DNA from 4 places in the Aliiglaciecola sp. LCG003 genome. Region 1 is predicted to be linked to each of the others. Evidence: predicted binding sites of a transcription regulator. Region 1 holds the regulator's gene; each other region holds the start of a gene.

The links. The regulator LexA, encoded in region 1, represses DNA repair genes until DNA is damaged. The targets are predictions, from matches to a motif close to TACTGTATNNNNATACAGTA.
Region 2: a site for LexA is predicted at 2,089-2,108, ahead of recA (recombinase RecA). Genes of this name have one in related genera too.
Region 3: a site for LexA is predicted at 2,534-2,553, ahead of QR722_RS02570 (class IIb bacteriocin, lactobin A/cerein 7B family). Genes of this name have one in related genera too.
Region 4: a site for LexA is predicted at 2,358-2,377, ahead of QR722_RS10520 (S24 family peptidase). Genes of this name have one in related genera too.

What each region holds. Positions count from the first base shown of each region.
Region 1 is NZ_CP128185.1:4,287,180-4,291,034, reverse strand. It holds gene QR722_RS18780 (DUF7010 family protein) at 1-78, shown strand, start outside; gene QR722_RS18775 (YqaE/Pmp3 family membrane protein) at 110-268, shown strand; gene QR722_RS18770 (CPCC family cysteine-rich protein) at 548-847, shown strand; gene lexA (transcriptional repressor LexA) at 924-1,547, shown strand; gene coxB (cytochrome c oxidase subunit II) at 1,988-3,142, shown strand; gene ctaD (cytochrome c oxidase subunit I) at 3,153-3,855, shown strand, end outside.
Region 2 is NZ_CP128185.1:3,404,455-3,408,309, forward strand. It holds gene QR722_RS14855 (RT0821/Lpp0805 family surface protein) at 241-714, opposite strand; gene recA (recombinase RecA) at 966-2,000, opposite strand; gene QR722_RS14865 (CinA family protein) at 2,169-2,660, opposite strand; gene mutS (DNA mismatch repair protein MutS) at 2,973-3,855, shown strand, end outside.
Region 3 is NZ_CP128185.1:606,039-609,893, forward strand. It holds gene QR722_RS02555 (GspE/PulE family protein) at 1-1,713, opposite strand, end outside; gene QR722_RS02560 (hypothetical protein) at 1,776-1,988, opposite strand; gene QR722_RS02565 (hypothetical protein) at 2,036-2,194, opposite strand; gene QR722_RS02570 (class IIb bacteriocin, lactobin A/cerein 7B family) at 2,212-2,367, opposite strand; gene rpsJ (30S ribosomal protein S10) at 2,862-3,173, shown strand; gene rplC (50S ribosomal protein L3) at 3,192-3,830, shown strand; gene rplD (50S ribosomal protein L4) at 3,848-3,855, shown strand, end outside.
Region 4 is NZ_CP128185.1:2,442,342-2,446,196, reverse strand. It holds gene QR722_RS10530 (NAD(P)-binding protein) at 1-491, opposite strand, end outside; gene QR722_RS10525 (Y-family DNA polymerase) at 687-1,952, opposite strand; gene QR722_RS10520 (S24 family peptidase) at 1,952-2,356, opposite strand; gene QR722_RS10515 (phosphate/phosphite/phosphonate ABC transporter substrate-binding protein) at 2,788-3,726, shown strand; gene QR722_RS10510 (ATP-binding protein) at 3,798-3,855, shown strand, end outside.

The DNA of each region.
Region 1 (3,855 bases):
GGTAGCGGGATTGAACTGCTATTTTCATTAATTATTTTCTATCAATCTAGACGACAAGATTCAAATACGGCATTGTAGTGACAAAGAATAAATATTGGAGACTCAGGAAATGAATAAACTGGTATTAATTATTTTGGCTATTCTTCTACCGCCTATCGCTGTTTTGCTAAAAAGTGGTTTCGGGAAAGATTTATTAATCAATGTGCTGCTTTGTATACTGTTTTATGTTCCGGGTATCATTCATGCAGTTTGGGTGGTAACAAAGTAACCTTCTGAATAACAATCGGGAAATAGTGTGAGTAGTTGTTTCGATAGAAATAATCTTTACTGAATGCTATTTTTCGTTGGTTAAATCGTATTCTGCAATTTTAACCTGCTTTTAATGCAAGTATTCCTTAACAGCTGTTAATTCGTAATCGTAATATAGCGAAAAAAGTGTGTCTATATTAGAGTTGCCCAGTAAACTGTAACGTTATAGCTTGCACTGATTACGCGGTGCGAGTTAACAGACTAGAGTACATAACAAAGCGTTGCTAGGGGAAGGCGTATGAACGAGTTAGACTGGTATGAACCAAAAAAAAATACTAATCTTGTTGAGCAATGCCCTTGTTGCGACTATTTTACCTTGTCACAAAGAGCAAGCTACCTGATATGCCCCATCTGTTTTTGGGAGGATGATGGCGTTGACGTGAATGCGCAAGATAATTACTCGGGACCAAATCATATGTCGTTGCGCCAAGGTCGACAAAACTTCATACAGATTGGTGCTTGTGACCCCAAGATGCTTGAACATGTATTGTCTGAAGAAGATAGAAAATCATTCCACTATAAAGCCCGGGAAAAATAATAACGGCAACTAGATTTGTTTTATGAGATTAACTGTATATACTACCAGTTGAACTGTATAGAATAACAGGCTGTTTATGCGTCCACTAACTCCAAGACAAGCAGAAATACTCCAGCTCATCAAGACAACTATGTCTGAAACTGGCATGCCCCCTACTCGTGCTGAAATTGCCCGGGAATTAGGCTTCAAATCCGCTAATGCTGCAGAAGAACATCTAAAAGCCTTGGCTAGAAAAGGTGTGATCGAAATATTACCGGGTACCTCACGGGGCATAAAGTTAAATGTGCCGCTAGATGATGTGCCTGAAGAGTTAGGCCTACCTTTAATTGGTCGCGTTGCTGCGGGTGAGCCGATCTTGGCTGAAGAACATGTAGAATGTCACTACAAGGTTGATCCTAATTTATTTAAACCCAGTGCCGACTTCCTGCTGCGCGTCAGTGGTATGAGTATGAAAGATATCGGTATTTTAGACGGTGATTTATTAGCCGTACATAGAACAACCGATGTGCACAATGGCCAGGTGGTAGTCGCTCGTGTCGACGAAGATGTAACGGTAAAGCGTCTTGAAAAACGGGGGCGAGAAGTACTATTGCATGCGGAAAATGACGATTTCAATACCATCAAAGTTGACTTGGCATCACAGCCGTTCAATATTGAAGGCATTGCTGTTGGTGTGATCCGTAACGCTGACTGGATGTAAATAGCCACTTCGTTAATTTCCAGGTATTTGATAAAACAATTAGCCACTGGTGAAAGCCATTGGCTATTTCTAGCTGCTTTTCGCTCCCCTCTTTAGCAACGAATAACTTACTACTTTTTATGTACTTCAATTCCCGCCCCAAACCGTCATCAGGCAAAAAAAAATAATCACAATGATTCTAACAGCATATTATTTTGCAGGTTGGCAGGTGAATATCACTTAAAATACTTCATTTAGCCTATTTTGGATAAAAATCAATCAGTTGTTTCTAATAACAACAAAAAACACTAGACTCCATTGGCTGATTGAGTAATTCTTATACGTCAATTAACAGATTCATAACAAAAATAAATCAAGTCATTTACCACGTTAGAGTTTTTGGCGGATATTATCTGTGCGTTACTCCCTTGGAAAAGGCTTAAATCACCAGGAGGTGTTGAGTGAAAAAGACATGGTCCGGCGCATCGGTCTTACTGACCAGTATCATTGCGTTTGCTACCTCAGCAGAAACGAATTCGACTGCTGACCAATACCAGCTGAATCTACGACAGGGTGTGACAGACATCAGTGCTGAAGTCTATGACTTGCACATGTTGATGTTTGGCATATGTGTTGTTATTGCCGTACTTGTGTTCGGTGTGATGTTTTACAGCATGTTTTTTCACCGCAAATCACGGGGTGCTAAGCCTGCTCATTTTCATGAGAGCGTAAAAGTAGAAATTGCTTGGACCATCATTCCATTCGTTATCCTCGTGGTGATGGCCTTTCCTGCTGCAAAAACTTTAATCGCCATGGAAGATGCCAGTGCAGCAGATGTGACGGTGTTAGTCACAGGTTCACAGTGGAAGTGGCATTATAAATATATGGATGATGACGTAGAATTTTACTCATCATTAGCCACTCAACCGGAACAAATTAGCAATCGCTTTGCTAAAGGTGAAAACTACTTATTGGAAGTAGATAGACCTTTGGTTATTCCTACCGGTAAAAAAGTCCGCTTTTTAGTGACCTCAGATGATGTTATTCATTCTTGGTGGGTACCGGATTTCGCCGTCAAAAAAGACGCCAACCCTGGTTTTATCAATGAAGCTTGGGCCAATGTGAATCATGCCGGCATTTACCGTGGGCAATGTGCAGAGCTATGCGGTAAAGATCACGGATTCATGCCAATCGTCGTTATTGCCAAAGAGCCCGCCGAATATCAAGCCTGGATCACGGCACAACAAGAATCCCAACGCAAAGCAAAAGAAGAAGAACAACGTTTGCTAGCGTTAAATATGAGTATGGATGAATTGATGGCCACTGGCGAGCAGGTCTATATGCGCACTTGTGCAGCCTGTCATCAGCCTAACGGTGGTGGTTTGCCAGGTGTATTCCCAGCTTTGGCTGGCAGTGCAATGGCACTGAACGATATTCCTGCCCATATCGACATTGTTATAAATGGCAAAACTGGCACTGCTATGCAGGCGTTTGGCAAACAATTAACAATGAGTGAGATTGCCGCCGTTGTGACTTATGAGCGAAATGCTTGGGGTAACAATACGGGTGACATGATCCAAGCAAAAGACATCAACGCCGTTATGACGGGTCAATAGGAGGTTAATTATGAGTACTGCAACACAAGACCTGCATCATGATGACCATCATCATCATGCGCCAAGCGGCATAAAGCGTTGGCTGTTTACTACTAACCATAAAGATATTGGTACTTTGTACCTTTGGTTCGCGTTCATCATGTTCTTGATTGGTGGCGCAATGGCCATGGTAATTCGAGCAGAATTATTTCAGCCAGGCCTGCAAATTGTTGAGCCTAACTTTTTTAATCAGATGACCACAGTGCATGGGTTGATCATGGTATTTGGTGCGGTTATGCCTGCCTTTACTGGCTTAGCTAACTGGCTAGTACCTATGATGATCGGTGCGCCAGATATGGCTTTACCGCGCATGAATAACTGGAGCTTCTGGATTTTGCCAATGGCATTTACCATCCTACTTGCTTCATTATTTATGGAAGGTGGTGGCCCAGCATTTGGTTGGACGTTCTACGCTCCCCTTTCAACTACCTATAGTAACGATACCACTGCGTTGTTTGTATTCTCTGTACACATCATGGGTATCTCATCGATTATGGGTGCTATCAACGTCATCGTAACGATTTTCAACATGCGTGCCCCAGGCATGACATGGATGAAAATGCCGTTGTTCGTTTGGACGTGGCTGATCACTGCATTCTTGCTGATAGCAGTTATGCCAGTATTGGCGGGTGCCGTTACCATGGTGCTGACCGATAAGTTCTTTGGCACTAGTT
Region 2 (3,855 bases), 880 kb from region 1:
TCGCTTTTTTTAGACCCTAAGTTCAACATCTTTGCTACATACTGATTTATACATCGGTGCATTTTTATTGAGCTACCGACCTACAGTAAAGCAACTATCAATATCACATAGAAGCAGTTTATCTATATATACAACACACAAATGGGTATCTTCAGGCACGAGTGCTAGGCACAAGAAGTGACGGTAAGTCCCTTTGAAATTTCCATCTAATGCAACCTCGATAGTTAAAATATAAAGAGATTAATTTTTTGCTTTCCAACTGCCATCCTCTTGGCGACAAGCGGTTCCGTAAATATCTTCCTTTTTGCCCCCAATTGTTGCTTCAATTTGATATTCTCGGCAAGGTTTAGCATCTCCCCCATAGGTTTTTGTTGGCACTACTTTGTAGTAATTTCCAGAATCTGGATTACGCCAACTGGTGGAAACACCTGTACGAACAGTTTCAAGTGAGTGAGATAGTTTCAACCTATCGGCCTCATCCATAGTACGGCCGACATTTCCTCCAATAGCGGTTCCAATCATAGCCCCAAACACTGTTGCAGCGGTTTGGCCATGACCCCCACCAATTTGGTGGCCAAGTACGCCGCCTAAAATACCGCCGATAATCATACCGCTCGACTCGTTGGGGCCTTGTGATGAGGCGCATGCTGACAAAAGCGTAACTGTGGTTAAACTTATTAAAATAGATTTTACAGAACATCTCACATGGTTCATAACTTACCCCTTATTATATAGCTGATACGCTAATTCAATTAACAGAGTAATTTAGACCATTAGAAAAGCTTTGATTTAAGTCAATAAAGCAAGTGATTGGGAGGATTGGAGATATAAGCCACTTCGAAAATGTCCTGTCAGTAATTAACTAACACGCTTCCGTAGAGTTGCTCTGCTCCTAAACGCAAAAAGCCCCACTAACAGTCTTAGCAGGGAATATCACGCTTAGGAGACGCGCTTAATTTAATATTTTACAACACTTCTTCGGTAGCGGCGGCATCTTCCGGCTTAACCGTTTTAGGCAACAATAATTCTGCACGTAGACGCTTTTCAATATCGTCAGCCATTTCTTTATGCTCTTTCAAGTATTTAACAACATTAGCCTTACCTTGACCAATACGTTCGCCGTTGTAGCTATACCATGCACCAGCTTTTTCGACGAATTTTTGCTTCACACCCAAATCGATCAACTCAGCTTCTTTGCAAATTCCCTGTCCATACATGATTTGGAATTCAGCTTGTTTGAATGGGGGGGCAACTTTATTCTTGACCACTTTGACCCGTGTTTCGTTGCCGACGACTTCATCACCATCCTTGATGGCGCCGATACGACGGATATCCAATCGAACTGAAGCATAGAATTTCAACGCATTACCACCGGTAGTGGTTTCAGGTGAACCAAACATAACGCCGATTTTCATCCGGATCTGGTTAATGAAAATAACCAAGGTATTTGAACGTTTGATGTTACCTGTTAATTTACGCAATGCTTGAGACATCAAGCGAGCTTGTAGACCAACGTGAGAATCCCCCATGTCGCCTTCGATTTCTGCTTTTGGTGTAAGAGCAGCTACCGAGTCAACCACCACAACATCAACCGCACCCGAACGTACTAACATGTCACAAATTTCTAGGGCTTGTTCACCCGTATCAGGTTGAGACACCAATAAATCATCGATGTTGACCCCTAACTTTGCAGCATAAATCGGATCCAAAGCATGCTCAGCATCGACGAATGCACAGGTTTTACCGATTTTCTGTGCTTCAGCAATGGCTTGAAGCGTTAATGTTGTTTTACCCGATGATTCTGGACCGTAAATTTCAACCACACGACCACAGGGCAATCCACCTATACCAAGGGCAATATCGATAGTAAGTGAGCCGGTCGAGATTGCATCAATATCAAGTGCCTGGTTATCACCCAGACGCATGATGGCACCTTTACCAAATTGTTTTTCAATCTGTCCTAAAGCTGCTGATAGTGCGCGAGATTTATTGTCGTCCATCGGAGTATCCTTCGAATTAAGCATGGGTGAATCAGCGATGGTTAATGATCTGGCTGATTTCAATCAATATAGTTGTTGAACAGAAGTATACTGTATGATTATACAGTTACAAGTACAGTTTTGTTTTTTTATCAAAATAAATTTCATTGCTAGGCAAAGTCACTGAATTCATTCACCTTCACAAACTAATATACTTTGCTCAAGGGCGAATTGGATTGCCTGCATTCTGACCTGATGACGATTTCCAGTAAAGATTCGACTGGTGCTGGTTATCTGGCCTTGGCAATAAAAGCCAAACCAAACCAAGCCCACTGGCTTTTCGGTGCTACCGCCATTTGGCCCAGCGATACCACTGATTGAAACCGCTAAATTTGCCTTACTCACTTTGGCGCAGCCTAGGGCCATTTGTTCAACAGTCTGTTGCGACACGGCACCAAATGTATCCAAGGTAGTCTGCTCTACCTGCAACAACTCATGTTTAGCTTGATTGCTATAAGTCACAAAAGAGCGTTCAAACCAATTGGAACTGCCATCAACACTGGTGAAAGCAAAAGCTAACCCACCCCCAGTACAAGATTCAGCACAACTAATTGTCCATTTTTGCTTGAGCAAATTAGTGGCCAAGTGCACGACCAATGATTCAATCTTATCTGCAAACATAAGCACAGGCCTTGAAAAGTAAAAGCTAATTATGCCTTTTATCGCCAATGCTATTCAAGGGGATAGTCGATACTTAATAAGTCGCTAAATTAACCCCGCGATTGCGCAGCTTAGGTGCCTTTGAGAGAAACTACTGATATTTGTCATCAGTAGCGCTAGAAAAACCCCGCGTAGCTCTTATAATGCACCTATTGAAATTCACCGCCTTATTTTGAATAGCCCGTTTATTCTGACCTAAGACACTGCAACAAAGAGCTCAAAGTTTCTATGAATCAAAGCGTTCAACCAACCGAACTTGATAATCACACCCCGATGATGCGCCAATATTTACGTATTAAGGCCGATCATCCGGATATTTTACTATTTTATCGAATGGGTGATTTTTATGAACTGTTCTTTGATGACGCCAAAAAAGCTGCCCAATTGCTAGATATTTCACTTACTGCCAGAGGAAAATCTGGCGGCAACGCCATTCCTATGGCAGGTGTACCTTACCATGCGGTTGACAATTACCTTGCCCGCCTAGTGAAAATGGGCCAATCGGTGGCACTATGCGAACAAATTGGTGATCCAGCCGCTAGCAAAGGTCCGGTTGAACGTCAAGTACAGCGAATCGTTACACCCGGCACTGTCACAGACGAAGCCCTGTTAGAGGATAAGCGCGATAATTTGCTCGCAGCTGTATTTTCCCATAAGACTAAATTTGGCTACGCCACACTAGATATTACCAGTGGTCGCTTTGCCATTGTCGAATTAGATGACGAAGAGTCGTTATTGGCCGAGTTACAACGCAGTCGGCCAGCAGAGTTACTCTATCCTGAAGGATTTGATTTTCACCATCTGATTGAACATCAATCAGGATTGCGTCGCCGCCCAGAATGGGAATTCGATTTGCAAACCGCGCAAAATCAATTGAATCAACAATTTGGCACTAAAGAGTTAAATGGCTTTGGGGTTCACAACGCCAAACTCGGATTATGTGCCGCAGGTTGCGTGATGCAATATGTTAAAGACACACAACGGGCAGCCTTGCCGCATATTCGCCGCATTCAACTAGAAGATCATTGTGATTCGGTGATGATGGACGCCGCAACTAGACGCAATCTTGAGCTTACTCACAACTTAGCCGGAGGCACTGACAATACCCTCAGTAGTATTTTAGATTGCACCTCTACTGCTATGGGCAGTCGACTGC
Region 3 (3,855 bases), 730 kb from region 1:
GATACCTGCGTGAGCAGTTTCTTTGTCACGCATTTCACCAATCAGAATAATATCTGGGTCAGCCCGCAAAAACGCCCTTAATGCATTGGCAAAGGTAAAACCGATTTTGGGCGCGACCTGAACCTGTTGTAGTCCTGGCTGGGTAATTTCTACTGGATCTTCAGCTGTCCATATTTTCTTATCTGGCGTATTCAAAAAGCCTAAAATAGCATGCAAAGTTGTGGTTTTACCTGAACCTGTTGGCCCCACTACTAATAATATACCGTGTGGTTTTTTTATCATTTCCCGCAGCATCGCCATATTATGTGGTGCAATGTTCATTTTTTCGATAGGCAGAGCGCCGCCTGAGGCTAGGATACGCATCACCACCCCTTCGCCAGCCACCGTTGGAATCGTTGCTACCCTCACTTCCACTAACTGGCCGGACATACGAAAGGCCAATTTACCATCCTGCGGCACCCGTTTTTCAGCGATGTTCAAATTCGACATGATTTTAATACGGGCAATCACCGCACTGTGATGAGACGCGGGCACTTGGGTGATGTCCCGACAGACACCGTCAATACGCATACGTACCCGAGTTGGACCATTTTTTTCAGGATCAACATGAATATCTGACGCATTGAGCCGCTTAGCATCATGCAATACTCGGCTTACTAGGCGAACAACCGCTGGAGCATCATCTGAAAGCTCTTCTCCGGAATCATCCATCTCTTCTGAGCTGGTACCGATTTCATCTAGAATTTCATCCATTTCACCTGGTGCAGAGCCGCCGCCACTTGCACCTAAGTACTGCAGAACTTGATTGGGCAACGCCACAGAAATCTCGTAACTATCAATGCCCAGCGCACTTTCAATTTCCATTAATAGTGCCGCATTATTAGGTTCGGCCATTAACACAATTGGATTTTCACTTGCATCAGCTAGCACAGCAACGTGATTGCGCTTTAAATAGGATAGATTGAGCTTACTACCACTTTGTAGTACATGATATTTCTCAGGTAAGTAACTTATATAAGGTACCTGATAATGGACAGACAACGCATTGCCTAGGGCATCTTCTGGAATGCGGGCCTCTGACGTCAGCCGCTGAATGAGTTGGCGCAAATCTTTACTCGATTCAGTAAACTGCTTTAGATCCTTTTCTGACATCAGGTTGCGATGGATCAAGTAGTCAAAGGGATTGCTTGTGCCGCCTAATTCATAACGAAATTTGTTGCCAATGATTTCAGCCAGTGAATTGGCCAATCTTAGGTCAGCATCGCCAAATGAACCGACCTTTTTATTGATTATCTGCATCACGCCCATCAACACACCAGCATTTAATATTGGCACACAAATGATGTTGTCAGTTTTGAAAGAACTGTTTTTATCGAATTTGTCGGCAAATTTCAGCCGAGGATGTATTTCAGCGAGCTCCTGAGCATTATACGGGTCACTAATAAGCAAAGGCTTTTGACTCAGCGCCACGTAACCTGCAATTGACTGCGGACTAATAGGTACTTTAATCTGACGGGTTTCTTTACCGGTCTTGAAGCGAGCAACTAAGTCTTGATGTTGGCGGCGACGTTGAAAAATACTCATGCGCTGCGCTTCAAACAGATTCAAGATCATAGGTTCGAGCTGTTGATACGCATCTAATAAAGAAGGGTGCGCTTCAAGCAAGCTATCTATTTTCTGTAGAGTGTCTTCAATAACCAGTTCAGTTGCCATGTACTACGTCAGTTTCACTTATAATTGTAGTAACTATAACCGAGTGTATTCATTAACAAAACCTAAGAATCAGTTTGCGTTTCATCCGGCTCACGTGGTTTCACATTTTGGTTGAATAAAAAACCGAGAATGGTCAATAACATCGCACTATGTGACACTGGATGACCGAGTATCTCGGTACCATCAACAATCCAGCTACCAAGCACCTGAATTAAGGCAAGGGTAATTGGGATATACAACATCCAGTTTATAAACGTATGTAATTTAGGGTCCATATCTTTCTCCATTTAAAGCAAGGGGCTAAGGCCCCTTGAAGTTATTTTTAATGAGTCCATTCGTAAATAGTAACTCCGAAACCATAACTAGCACTGCCAATGGCATGGATAACACTTCCAACGCCATAACCAACAGCATAGCCAATATCAATTAGTTCAAAGCCACCTGACACATGGTGTAATTCAATTTCTGTCATAACTTGCATAGTTGCGTCCTTTTAGATTAATGGGTTGCATCATAAATACCATAACCAATACCAAGACCAATTTTACTGGCCGCTGAAAGTGCTTGTGCATAACCTATTACGCCAAGTGCTACAGCTAAAGGTGCCACCCCACCATTTACTTCTTCTAATTGCATTTCATTCAATTCTCGCATTTGCGAATTCCTTTTGATTTAGATTTAAAAGCTAATAGCTGTTTAGCCATTAGTGTTAGTACCTACTATTAAACTCTGGTCGCACTGTTGGATAACTTTCATCATCTATATGCAAAAGTTTCAATAGAAGATAATCAAAAGGTTAGAATGAGAATAGTCAAAAAACACCTGTCCTATGGTACAGTTTTTTGGTTTAATTCACGTCAGTCAGCTCAAAGCACCCCCTGACGCGCCGCAAAGCCCATTGATTATGATTTATCCAATTTTTAGTCGCTTAAGACTTGCATAAAGATACCACCCATGTATAATTCGCGCCCACTTGCCCTAATGAGGGTAGTGATTTCCGGAAAGCGTATTAACTTTTAAAGCTAATACAAACATCGGAAAATATGAACAAGACCCCAATTGGGGGTCATCGGTTTACATGCATCCTCCCACCTTATGATAGGTTGGTGTGGATGGTTTTTTTTGTTCTTTCGGTTGGAGCTTAATCGATGCCAAATCAAAGAATTCGTATTCGTTTGAAAGCGTTTGATCACAAGTTGATCGATCAGTCTACGGCTGAAATCGTTGAAACTGCGAAACGTACTGGTGCTCAGGTTAGCGGTCCTATTCCACTACCTACTCGCAAAGAACGCTACACGGTATTGACTTCACCTCACGTAAATAAAGATGCACGTGATCAGTATGAAATCCGTACCCATAAGCGTTTGGTAGATATCATTGAACCAACTGATAAAACAGTTGATGCATTGATGAGATTGGACTTGGCTGCCGGTGTTGATGTTCAAATCAGCCTGGGCTAACAAGAGAGGGTTTTAACAATGGCGATTGGTCTTATCGGTCGTAAAGTAGGTATGACTCGCATCTTCACTGAAGATGGTGTTTCAATTCCTGTGACTGTTATAGAAGCGACCCCAAACCGTGTAACTCAGTTACGTACTGAGGAAACAGATGGGTATCGTGCGCTACAAGTAACCGCTGGTGATAAAAAAGCGAACCGCGTTAATAAAGCTGCAGCAGGTCATTTTGCTAAAGCTGGCGTGGAAGCTGGCCGTGGTTTGTGGGAGTTCCGTTTAGATGACAACGAAGGCGAAGGCATAGAAGTTGGCAGTGAAATCACTGTTGAAATTTTTGCTGATGCTCAATTAGTTGATGTCGCGGGTACTTCAAAAGGTAAAGGTTTTGCTGGTGCGATTAAACGTTGGAACTTTAGTCACCAACGTAATACGCATGGTAACTCTTTGTCTCACCGTGCTCCTGGTTCGATTGGTCAAAACCAATCACCTGGTAAAGTTTTCAAAGGGAAGAAAATGGCTGGCCAAATGGGCAATAAAGCTGTGACTACTCAATCTTTGGAAGTGGTACGTGTTGATGCACAGAATAACCTTCTTCTAGTTAAAGGTGCTGTACCTGGCGCTCCAGGCAACGATGTAATCGTAAAGCCTGCAGTTAAAGCGTAACGTCTGGGAGTTAAGTGATGGAATT
Region 4 (3,855 bases), 1.8 Mb from region 1:
TCAAATTGAGGAGTGTGAGTAGCGGAGATGCTGGTTTTATAATAGGTGCTATCGACTAATTTTTGTTTGTATTGCACACTAAATTCGTGCCCCGTTATCAGGTGTTTCACCCGCCCATTACCTAAATATTCACACAAAGGAAAATACTTTACCCTGCCACTAGGCAGTAAGGTGTCACGCATCACATTGTCATAATAAGCTTGAACTTCCGCACCTGTGGCTAATTCATTTAGCCCCTGATTCAAGCCTGCATCATCGATTCGACCATTACTGAGCTCCTTCGAATTAACGCCATAAAACGAGGATGGCTGATGGAGTGTTACGAATGAGTAACTGTCTACCCAATGTCCGCCAGGCTTGTGTCGATTATCAATAATAATAACGGTGGCATCGGATTCACTTACCAAAGTATCCACAAAAGCTAAGCCGCTAGCGCCAGCTCCGATAACTAGATAATCGGTACAATACTTCTCAGAAAGGTCTGCCTTCATTGTTTATTAGACTATTAAATTCAACAAGTTATAAACCTTAACCGGAAATATATAAAATTGATACTGGGTTCTAGAGTTTTTTCACCATAGTCTTATCAGGGCGCACAGCGGTGTGATTAAATGTTCAGCACAGCTAAGTAAGCAAAGTGTGAATATAATTACTTTAGGCTAGGGGATTGAAAGTGATATATACATTCAACAAATGATTTTAGGAATATCTGCCCATTTTGTGGTGTATTGGGGTGACAAGAATGCACGGCGCATAGCAAACTTTTGCTCAATCCCTTTTGCCGCAACATGGACTGTTGATCGACCGAATCTGGCGTTGATACTATCCATGCATGTCATCAATTTGGGGTTATCCTTCGATGGGTTGAATAAGTCGTACTGGAAAAGTTGTTCTCGATGCAAATCTAGTAATCCCACTCCACAGCGATAATAGCGTACACCCTGTTGAAAAAGTTTTGGAATTGCGGCTTGCGCTGCACTGATGATATTGCACGTGTCATTGGTTGGTACCATGAATCGATGAAAAAACGACTCGCTAAAATAACCGTCATTATCATGGGGCGAGCTAGATGCAAAGATAGTCATTGCACTGGCTAAGCTTTTTTGTTTTCTTAGTTTTGCGGCTACGACTTCAGCGTGTGATGCGATGGCAAATTTCAGTTGCTCAAGCTCTGTAATACGCTGCCCGAAGCTTCGGGTGCTATATATTTCCTTTTTTGCAGCTCTGGCATCATCCCAGCTATGACGAACTTCGCCGTTTAGCTCCCGAACTGTACTTTCCACTAAAATAGAAAAGTCTTTTCTGATCTTTGTTGGATCCTGATTGGCTAGATCCAGCGCAGTATCGATTCCCATTACCTTGAGTCGTCTGCCCAGTCTCTGGCCAATTCCCCAAATATCAGTTACCGCCATTTGGGAAAGGATCAGCTTTCGCTTAGCATCATCATCAATAACCGCTATACCGCTAAAACCATCGATTCTTTTTGAAGCATGATTTGCTGCCTTGGCCAGCGTGGGGGTTTCTCCCATGCCAATACCTATGGGTAATCTGACCTCACGCCACACCGTTTTTCTTATACTTGATGCAAGTTCCTGCCATCCTTGGGGTGGGGCAGATTTGTTTTTGCCGTAATACAGAAAACACTCATCAATTGAATAAACATTAATTTCAGGAGCAAAGCGAGCGCAGGTGTCCATGAGTCGCTTACTTAAATCGGCATAAAGCTCGTAATTGCTAGAGCGTACTATCGCCCCAGCCGCTTTAAGCTCTTTTTTCATTTGAAAATAGGGCACAAACTTTTTGCCAATTCCCAGACTTTTTGCAATACCGCATGCAGCACATATACAACCATCGTTATTGGTTAATACAACTACAGGCTTTTTCCGTATAGATGGGTCAAACACTTTTTCACAGCTGGCATACATGCTGTTCACGTCACATAACGCGTACATCAAAGTCTCTTTTTAAACGGACGGTGCAATCTTACAGAGCGTGTAACGACGCCTTCGATTTGAAACTCATCACCTTCACGTAAAAAATACGGTGCGAAGCCAATACTAGATGACACTAAACACCTTTGTATCTTATCTATTTTTTTGCAGACAAACACACCATTGAGATTAGCGACCACTACATCTTGATCTTTTATAGACTGAGCACGATCGACGATCAGTAAGTCACCTGAAAAAATACCATCACCTTTCATTGATTCACCATCAGCAATACCAATGTAGGTTGCGGATGGATGATCAATAAGGAGTTGGTCTAAATCAAGTCCAAGCTGGGTATATTCAGCTGCAGGAGACTCAAAACCGATGATGCCCGCATGGGCTTTAATAGGAATAAACTTCAACATACACTGTTATTATATACAGTATTATTTTCTAGTCACTAAATATTTAACCATTGCATTGTTATTTCGAGAAGGCAGCACAGGATTCGAAAGCACTATCAAGACATATATGTCTTGGTAATTGTTAGTAATTCTTTAACATAGGTGTCATGGTAATTCACCAAGCTTGAGTAGCGCATGGCTGTACCTCATCTCTTAGATGAGGCTGGAAAAATAAGGCTGTAATTCATAGGATTGAGTTTTGTTTGGAGTCTTTGTGATTTATATAATTGGCAGTAATTAATGCTGACACCATTGTTTGCTGGCAAACCGCTAATGGTCTATTAATAGAAAACAGGTAAGTTATTTAGTCTACAATATATGAAGTGCGGATAATCTGTTATATTTTATCCAACCATTTTTGTATTTTTCGTCATTTACAGGCTTAATAAATTTTGATTTTTATTTTTTTAAATCAACCATTAAAGAACTTTCAAAAATGCTTGCTAAATACTGGGCTATTGCTAATAGCAAGTCTTTTGCTAGGGTGTGAACCTGAATCAACACCCATCTATAAGCCAACCTTTTCGGATATCTCAGTCAGTGCAGATACACAATATGTATTCGGAGTACATCCATTACACAATCCACAACTGCTGTTTGAAGTGTTTTCACCTTTAATGGAATATTTGTCAAAAAATATCGACGGAGTCAATTTTAAGCTTGAGGCTTCGCGCAATTATGAATCTTACAACGAAAAATTATATACGCATAAATTCGATTTCTCATTGCCAAATCCTTACCAAACTATCAATGCAATTGACCGGGGATATAATGTTTTTGCCAAAATGGGTGATGATGAAAACTTTAAAGGTATTATTTTAGTTAGACGAGACAGTGATATTAAAAATATTACTGATCTTAAAGGAAAGTCGATTAGTTATCCTGCCCCTAGTGCCTTGGCGGCCACTATGTTGCCACAATATTTCTTGCAAAAAAATGGTGTTAATGTTTTGACTGAATTGGACAACCGTTACGTTGGTTCACAGGAATCATCAATAATGAGTGTTTTTTTAGGACAAACTAGTGCCGCGGCAACCTGGCCTCCTCCCTGGAAAGCGCTAATCAAAGAACGTCCGGAACTCGCAGACCAATTATTCATTAAATGGCAAACAGAGCCATTGCTAAATAATGCTCTGGTAGTATTGCCTAGTGTACCGGAAGAATTAGTACAAAAAGTTAGGTTCTTATTAATAAACTTGCACAAAACTGAAGAAGGAAAAAATGTTTTAGCGCGAATGGAATTGTCTAGGTTCGAGGGCGCGGATAATGATACTTATCAGTCAATTCGTGACTTTATTAAAATATTTAATAAAGAAGTGAGAACCCAATAAAAATTTTATCTTGGATAAATCAGTTTTTTAGCAAATCAATAACTAGACAATTGATCCTGGGAATCACTCTTGTGCATGCCATTTTAATGACTATCTTTATTTTTGATCTGGTCAATCGGCAAAAACTGT